2 regions of the Caballeronia sp. LZ024 genome follow, and region 2 is predicted to be linked to the other one. Evidence: riboswitches for the same ligand, from Rfam matches in the RefSeq annotation. Region 2 holds a riboswitch; the other holds the start of a gene.
What was found. Region 2 has a riboswitch for cobalamin ahead of cobG (precorrin-3B synthase). Riboswitches for the same ligand answer to the same signal wherever they lie in the genome.

Region 1 (4,373 bases), on a different contig from region 2:
GCGGTCGCCGACCTGCATCGCGTCGCGCATGAAGTTGCGCGCCTGATAGTTGCGCACGCCGGTCCACGGCAGGGTTTTCTTCGGCGCGTGCGCGAGATGATCGATGCTCGCTTCGTCCGGTTCGGACTTCATCAGCCAGTAACGCATGATCGATGTGAATGTGAGAGCGTGTTGAGCAGCCTGCCAACCGGGCAGCCAAAGAAAAACGGCATCGGAAAAACCGATGCCGTTTCAGATAAGGTCCCCGCCTCAGCCGCTAGGCCGGCATCCTGAACCGGGGTTCAAGATTGGTCGCAGTAAGCAGCACTTCGGGTACATCAGACAGAGTGACGCGCGCGCCCGTGCTACAAATTTCCGCAACCGTGCACAATGGCATTGGTTCAAGGAATATATGACCTTGGCGAACCAGGCAGGGAGTACTAACTCTACACCAATCGCCAGTCGGATGCAGCAACGACTTTAAGCTTTCGCGATTTAAGAACGCTTGTCACGCTGGCGGCCATGTGATGAGCATGCTCGTCGCGAGACCGTGCTCACTGCGCTTCATATTGCGCGATGACGGCGCCCAGTTGCTCGTTCATCCGGTGCACCGTGTGGCGGATTTCTTCGGCGGGGAAGGCCTCGCCATGACGCACGCTGTTCTGCAGCTTAAGCAATTCCGACGCCAGCGAGAGCGCCGCCATCACCGCGATGCGGTCCGTGCCGCGCACGCTGCTTGCATTGCGCACCTTGTTCATCTCTGCATCGACGCGGGCCACGGCTTCGCGCAGTGCGTCTTCGGTTTCGGCCGAGCACGCGAGACGGTATTGCTGGCCGAGAATGGAGACTTCGATCTGTTTGGTGCTCATGCTTTTTCTCCGTGGCTGTGTTCACCGTTCATCTCGCCGGCGTGCGCGTGTTCGGGCGCATCAGACGAAGAATCGGCCGACGCATCGGGGCCAAGGAGATCCATTTGATTGTCGGGCTCGGGCGCGGCTTTCGCGCGCGGCAGTTTTTCGAGGATGGCGTTCAGGCGCACCTGCGCGTCGTCGATCTTCGCCGAGAGTCCGTCGCGTTCCGCCTGCAGCGTGTCGCGCTCTTCGCGCACCTGCGCGAGTTCGACCTGCACGGCGGCGAAGTCGGCACGCACCTGGTCGAGTTGTTCTTCGAGTGCGCGGTGGGCCTGATGATGGCGCTCGCTGATCTTGATCAGCCGGCCGATGTTCTGTGAAAGTGATTCGAGTTCGTTGAGCATGTGCTGCGTCCTCTAAAGACCTCGCATTTTAGCGCGGTTCAACCGAGCTTCCGATAAATGTCTCGTTTCGAGACGTAACAGCACGCCTTCATGCGCAAAAACGCATTTCTTCAGCGCAATACGTGTGTGGATAGAGCGGGTCGTTGCGTCGCGTCAATCGCAGCGCGCGCCGACCTCTTGCATCCGCGCCGCTTTCTTGACGCTCGCGGGCGTGGCTCCTAAACTTGCCGCACTTTTGGTGCTCGCGTTCGCCTTCGAAGCGGACGCAGTCAAACGGGAAACAGGGAGCGAAGTCCGGCAAGGACGAGCCAACCTGTGCTGCCCCCGCAACGGTAAGCGACCGCAACGCAAGTTGCAAGTCGTCCCCGATACGTTTTGCCCGTGTTTTTGCCCGCATTTTTCGTCACTTGAAACAGGCGGCCGAGGCAAACGTTAAATGCCACTGCGCCAACGCGCGGGAAGGCGGGACGATGCTGTCGCCAGCCCGGATACCGGCCAGGAGTCGGGTGCGTCGCGCTTTGCCTTGTTCCGCGCGCCGTGCCGATACGCGCATGAAGCCCGCGGGGAGCGGGCCGCGCTCGTCATCGACAGGAAACGCTTCACACATGTCTTCAATCTTCGCCCGCGCGGCGCGTCCGGTGCTGCTCGTCGCCTGTGGCATGCCGTTCGCTTCGTCCGCGCAATCCATCGATCCGGCCGACGGCCATGCAGGGACGACGACGCTCGCGCCCGTCGTCGTGACCGCGACGCGCGCAAGCGAGCCGCTCGCCGACACGATCGCGCAGACCTCGCTCTTCGACGCGCAGGACATCGCCGATACCAACGCCTCCGATGCGCTCGGTCTGCTGGCCCTCGCCCCCGGCGTGCAGATCACGCGCAACGGCGGGCCGGGCGCGACCTCGGGCCTTTACGTGCGCGGCGCCGCGTCGTCGCAGTCGCTCGTCTTGATCGACGGCGTGCGCGTCGAGTCGGCGGGACTCGGCGCCGCACAGCTCTCGCAACTGATGCTCGACGAAATCGACCACATCGAAGTGGTGAACGGCAACGTGTCCGCGCTGTACGGATCGGGCGCGATCGGCGGCGTCGTGCAGGTCTTCACGAAAGAGGGCGGCGCTCATCCGCCGCGCGTGAACGTCGAAGCGGAGTACGGCAGCTATCACACGCAGCGCCAGCAATTCGGCGTGAACGGCGCGCTCGACCGCGATGGCCGCACGACCTTCGACTTCACCGTCTCACGCGAAAAGACCGACAGCTTCTCGTCGATCGATCCGGCGCTCGCACCGGGCGCGAACCCGAACGCGAACGGCTATCTGAACGAAAGCGTCGCCGCGACGCTGCGCCATGCGTTCACGGATAAGTGGGACGGCGGCGTACGATTCTTGCAGTCGAACGGCATCAACAGTTTTGACGACGCCTACGGCCGCCCGTCCGATCTCAACGAATCGCACGACCGCGTGCGCTCGGCGTCCGTTTTTGCGAACGGCCGGCTGACCGACCGCTGGACGACGCACTTCACGATCGCGCAGGGTCAGGACCGCGCGAACATCGAACAGAACGGCGTCTATACGAACCGCTTCAACTCGGAGAACCGGCAGTACCTGTGGCAGAACGACGTGCGGCTCGCGGCCGGTCACAAGCTGCTCTTCGGCTACGAGCACACGGACCAGACGCTCGATTCCGATCAGCTCGACGCGCCCGACCGTCATGTGAACTCGGTGTTCGCGGGTTATGTGGGGCGCATCGGCGCGAGCCAGTTCCAGGCGAACCTGCGGCGCGACCAGTACTCCGATTTCGGCGGCGCGAACAGCTACTATCTCGGCTATGGCTACAACTTCGACGCGCACTGGAAGGCGAGCGCAAGCTACGCCGCATCGTTTCGCGCCCCGAGCTTCGACGATCTGTACTATCCGTTCTCTGGCAATCCGTCGATCCAGCCCGAGCGCAGTCATTCGGTGGAAGCGGCGTTGCAGTACGCGTCGTCGGCGCTTGGCGTGCTGCGTCTCACCGCGTTCCAGACGCGCTATTCGAACCTGATCGATTATGTCGCCGATGGCAGCGGCTTCTATATCGCGCAGAACGTGGGGCGCGCGAAGGTGCAGGGCATCGAGGGATCGTGGGCGGGGCAGGTCGGCGCCACCGACGTGCGCGCGAGCTTCACGCTGCAAAATCCCGTCGACGAGACGAATCACGAGGAACTCACGCGCCGCGCGCGCCGTTTCGCGGCGTTCACGGCGCATCGCTTGATCGGCCACTGGCGCGTGGGCGGCGAATGGATCGTGAGCGGCGCGCGCAGCGACTACGAGTCGACGCTCGCGGGCTACGGCCTCGTGAACCTGTCGGCGCGTTATGACATCACGAAGTCGTGGTACGTGGACGCGCGCATCGACAACCTGTTCGACAAGGACTATGAACTCGCTTACTCGTACAACACGCCGCGTCGCGGCGCGTATCTCACGATCGGCTGGCGGCAGCTCTGATGCGAACGGTGCGCGCTGACGTGAGCACCGGGAGCCCGCCCGCGCGCGGCATGAACGCGGGCCGCGCCGCCGCGATCTGGAGCGCGCTCGCGGTGGCGGCGCTCGTCGTGTTCGTGGCGTCGCTCGCGCTCGGCAGCTTTGCGCTGCCGCCGCTGCGGGTGATCGACGCGTTGTTGCATGCGCGCGCATCGTCGTCCGATGTGATCGACGAGATCGTGCTGAGCCTGCGCCTGCCGCGCGCGCTCGCCGGCTTTGCCTCGGGTGCGCTGCTGGCGATGGCCGGCGCGCTGCTGCAAGTGCTTCTGCGTAATCCGCTTGCGGAGCCCTACGTGCTCGGCGTGTCCGGCGGCGCGGCAACCTTCGCGCTCGGCGCGATGCTGGTGTCGATGCCGTGGTGGAGCGTCGACGTGGCCGCGTTCGCAGGCGCCTTGCTGTCGATCCTGCTCGTGCTCGGCCTGGCGCGCCGCGAGTTGTGGCGCGGCGAGCCGCAGGACGCCTCGCCGCGTCTGCTGCTGACGGGCGCGGTGATCGCCGCGGGCTGGGGCGCGCTCATCACGCTGATGCTCGCGCTCGCGCCGGAGAGCCGCCTGCGCGGCATGGTCTTCTGGCTGACCGGCGACCTGAACGGCGTCGCGACACCGTGGACCGCGCTCGTCGCGCTG
Region 2 (4,373 bases):
GACCAGGACGCGCCGCACTTTCTCGAAGTTGCGGCCGAGCTTCATGACGACCGCGGCATCGGCGGCTCCGAGACGGCGCCGCAGTTCGTCCTCGGGCAGCACGCCCGAGAGCACCGCCAAGCTCTGGTTGCGATACACGAGCGGCGCGCCGAGCACGGCCACGCCGCCGAGCATCGAACACACGCCCGGCACGACATGCGCGTGAAAGCGCTCCGCGAGCCGGTCGTGCAGGTACATGTACGAGCCGTAGAAGAACGGATCGCCTTCGCAGATCACCGCGACGTCGCGTCCCGCTTCGAGATGATCGGCAATCGCGAGCGCCGATTCGTCGTAGAACGCGCTGATGATCGTCTCGTAGCAAAGCGGCGGTTCGAGCGCTTCTGTCGTCACCGGATACACGAGCGGCAGGCGCGTCTGTGCGTCGTCGAGATGGGCCTCGATGATGCCGAACGCGTTGCCCTTCTTGCCCTTCGCGACGAAGTACGCGACCACCGGCGCAGCTTTCAGGAGGCGCAGCGCCTTCACCGTGATGAGTTCCGGATCGCCCGGACCGACGCCGAGACCATAGAGACGCCCGCTCATCATTCGGCCTCCGTGGCGAGCGCGTTGACGGCGGCCGCGGCCATCGCGCTGCCGCCGCGCCGTCCCTGCAACGCGACGAACGGCACGCCACGGCTGTCGGCGGCGAGCATCGCCTTCGACTCCGCCGCGCCGATGAAACCGACCGGAAAGCCGAGAATCAGCGCGGGCTTGGGCGCGCCCGCATCGATCAGGTCGAGCAGGTGAAAGAGGGCGGTCGGCGCATTGCCGATCGCGACGACGCTGCCCGCCAGATCCGGCAGCCACAGTTCGACGGCTGCCGCCGAGCGCGTGTTGCCGAGCGCGCGGGCGCGTTCGGGCACGGACGCGTCGGCGAGCGTGCAGATCACGCGGTTGTTCGCCGGCAGCCGCGCGCGCGTGATGCCTTCGGCGACCATGCGCGCGTCGCAGAGAATCGGCGCGCCGGCCGCGAGCGCTTCGCGGCCCGCCGCGCCCGCGCCCGGCGAAAAACGCAGGTCGTCGATGGCGTCGACCATGCCGCACGCGTGAATCACGCGCACCGCGAGCTTTTCGAGGTCGGCCGGAATGGCGGCGAGATTCGCTTCGGCGCGGATCGTCGCGAACGACTGGCGATAGATTTCCTGTCCATCGCGAATGTAATCAAGCATCGGCAGTGCTCCGGGCGAGCCAGGCGGCCGCCTCTTCGATCGTGATGTTGCGGGCGATGCAGCGCGCGTCCGTGTTCGATTGCGCTGCGTGCTGAAAAAGGTCGTAGCGGCCGGGCGACACGGCGACGAGCGTCGTCGCGATGGGCCGCGCCGCCGCGCACGAACGCGCGCAGCCGCTCAGATGGACTTCGCCCGTGCCCGGCGGCAGGCGGTCGGCGAGGCGCAGCGCGTCGGCTTTGGTGTCGGCGGGACTGCGCGCGCAGCCCGGCGAACCCGCGCACGCGATCACGCGCGCGAGCGGCGCGTCAGGCGAAGTGGCGAAGCCGAGCGCGCGCATCGTGTCGAGGACAAACGGCGCGTGCGCCGCTTCGACGCCGGGCAGCAGCACGCTTTGCCACGGCGTCATGCGCAGGATGGATGAACCGTGGGTTTCGGCGAGTTCCGCGAGCGCACGCAGCGACGCTACGGACAGCCGTCCGAGCGGCAGTTGCGCGCCTACGTGCGTCGCGTCGTGCCCGGCTTGCGCATGGGCGCCTAAGCGCAACGCCGGATCGGCGGGAGCACGGCGCCACGCGCGCGCGTCGCGCATGAAGGGAACGTCGAGCGCAGCCAGAACGCGTTCGACGGAATCCGCGTCGAGCAGATCGCGCATGCGCGCCTGCTCGGGCGCGGCGAGGCCGAGGAACGCGTGCAGCAGCGCGAGCACGAGCGGCACCGCCTGCGATCGTTCGACCGAGCCGATGGCGGGCGCATCGTCGGGCGCGACTGGCGGACACCCCGCAAGCCCGAATGCGAAACGCGCGCCGTCGTCCATTGCCGCGAGCCAGATGTCGTGCGGATGATCGAGCATCGCGAGCCGCTCGCCGCCATCGAGCAGCAACGCGAACTTCGGCGAGAGCGCATGGAGCCGCACGTCGCGCTGCATCTCCGCGACGATCTGTTCGGCGAGCGTGCGCGTTTCGTTGCCGGCGATGGGGCTCAGCAGCAGGTTGCGGATGTCGTCGGCGCCGGGTGTCGCCGGGCCGAGACCGGCATCGAGCAGCATCGCGACGAGCGCTTCGTGCGCGTCGTCGCGGATGCCGCGCAGTTGCAGGTTCGCGCGATTGGTCGCTTCGATGACGCCGGAACCGTGGCGCGCGGCGGCATCGGCGACGACGTGCGCCGCCGCCGAAGTCAGCTCGCCGCCCATCAGGCGAATGCGGCACAGGCCGCCGTCGCGCGCGGGCACGATGCGCGCGAGCCCCGGACAAGCCGACGCTCGCGGTGCCGCAGGTGCGTGTGAATGTGTGGTCAAAGCGTAACCCGTGTGGACTCGCGCGGTCACGGCTGGATCGGTACACCCCGCCCGATCGGCGTCTCGCGAGCACTGTGTCGGCAGGTCTCTTGGCTGGCAGGTCGCCATCCGCGCCGGCCTTCCCGGTATAAACCAGTGGCAGTGGAGCGCGGACTCGCTGCGTACAATTGCGGGGGCAGCCACAGTTTCACTGTGTTCCCTGTTAGGCCCGAACGGGCACCGACTAAGCGGGTATTATGCCCGCTTTCAGCGCCCGCCAAGCTTCTCGCGCCCTTGCGTGCGCGCGTCAAACATGAAAGAACCGGAATCGAGGATCGGCGGATGTCACCCTGGCTGACCGTGGTGGGAATCGGAGAAGACGGCTGGGCCGGACTCGGGCGCGATGCGCGTCGCGCGTTGCTCGCGGCCGTCGCGGTCTACGGCGGCGAGCGGCATCTCGCGCTCCTGCCCGCGCGCCTGCGGGCGCGGCGCGTGGCGTGGCCGAAGCCGTTTTCCGTCGAACCGCTGCTGCATGAAACGAGCCGGCCGGTCGTCGTGCTCGCGAGCGGCGATCCGATGCTGTTCGGCGTCGGCGGGACGCTCGCGCGGCATCTCGACGCGAACGCGTGGCGTGTGTTGCCCGCGCCGTCGTCGCTGTCGCTCGCGGCGGCGCGGTTGCAGTGGCCGTTGCAGGACGTGGCGAGCGTGTCGCTCGTCGGCCGGCCGCTCGCGTCGCTCAACGCATCGCTCGATCGCGGCGCGCGCCTCTTCGTCTTGAGCAGCGACGGCGCGTCGCCGGCCGCGATCGCCGCGTGGCTCGCCGCGCGCGGATTCGGCGCGAGCCGCATGAGCGTCTTCGAGCATCTCGGCGGCGCGAACGAGCGGCGCATCGACGCCCGTGCCGACGACTGGACGCACGCGAGCGTCGCCGCGCTGAATCTGGTGGCCGTCGAATGCCGCGCGAACGCCGACGGCGCGGGCCTGCCGCTCACCCCCGGTCTTCCCGACGACGCTTTTCGCCACGACGGCCAGCTCACCAAGCGCGATGTCCGCGCGATCACGCTCGCGCGGCTCGCGCCGCGCGCGGGCGAACTGCTGTGGGACGTCGGCGCGGGCTGCGGCTCGATCGGTATCGAATGGATGCGCGCACATCCGTCCTGCCGCGCGATCGCGATCGAAGCGGATCGCGCACGGCAGCGCCTGATCGAACACAATCGCGACGCGCTCGGCGTGCCGGGCTTGCAGTTGATCGAGGGCGAGGCGCCCGGCGCGCTCGACGGCCTGCCCGCGCCCGACGCAGTGTTCATCGGCGGCGGCGTGACGGTGCCGGGCGTGCTCGATGCGTGCTGGTCGCGACTGCGTGCAGGCGGGCGGCTGGTCGCCAATGCGGTGACGCTGCAAAGCGAAGCCACGCTCATCGCCTGGCGCGAGCAGCATGGCGGCGAGCTGACGCGCATCGGCGTCGCGCAGGCCGAGCCGCTCGGCGCCTTCGATACCTGGCGTCAGGCGCTGCCGATCACGCTGCTGCATGCGTTCAAGCGCTGACTTCGGATCGAGACCACCCAGCCATGCGTGACGAGACGCCCGAACATCCCGCGCCGCTCCGAAGCGGTTACACCACCGGCAGTTGCGCCACCGCGACGAGTCTCGCGGCCGCGCGGCTGCTGCTGTGCGGCGAAGCGAGCGAGCGCGCGGAAATCACGCTGCCGAAGGGGCAGGTCGTCGTCATGCCGCTCGTCTACTGCCGGCACGGGACCGGCGACAGCAACATCGCGGAAGCGGCCACGGTGAAGGACGCCGGCGACGATCCCGACGTCACGCACGGCGCCATCGTGTTCGCGCGCGTGCGGCTGTCGTCGAAACCGGGCGTGCGGTTCTTCGCCGGGCCGGGC

Region 1: linked by a shared signal. The riboswitch ahead of QCE48_RS03250 (TonB-dependent receptor domain-containing protein) and the one ahead of cobG (precorrin-3B synthase) in region 2 are both predicted to bind cobalamin.

Annotation. Positions count from the first base shown of each region.
Region 1 covers NZ_JARUXL010000001.1:665,960-670,332, forward strand. The annotation lists gene QCE48_RS03230 (EVE domain-containing protein) at 1-147, opposite strand, end outside; RNA gene ssrS (6S RNA) at 238-419, opposite strand; gene QCE48_RS03240 (cell division protein ZapA) at 534-848, opposite strand; gene QCE48_RS03245 (ATPase) at 845-1,234, opposite strand; cobalamin riboswitch at 1,454-1,749, shown strand; gene QCE48_RS03250 (TonB-dependent receptor domain-containing protein) at 1,840-3,711, shown strand; gene QCE48_RS03255 (FecCD family ABC transporter permease) at 3,711-4,373, shown strand, end outside.
Region 2 covers NZ_JARUXL010000004.1:687,014-691,386, reverse strand. The annotation lists gene QCE48_RS25330 (precorrin-2 C(20)-methyltransferase) at 1-585, opposite strand, end outside; gene QCE48_RS25325 (precorrin-8X methylmutase) at 582-1,208, opposite strand; gene cobG (precorrin-3B synthase) at 1,201-2,436, opposite strand; cobalamin riboswitch at 2,564-2,741, opposite strand; gene cbiE (precorrin-6y C5,15-methyltransferase (decarboxylating) subunit CbiE) at 2,824-4,026, shown strand; gene QCE48_RS25310 (cobalt-precorrin-5B (C(1))-methyltransferase) at 4,050-4,373, shown strand, end outside.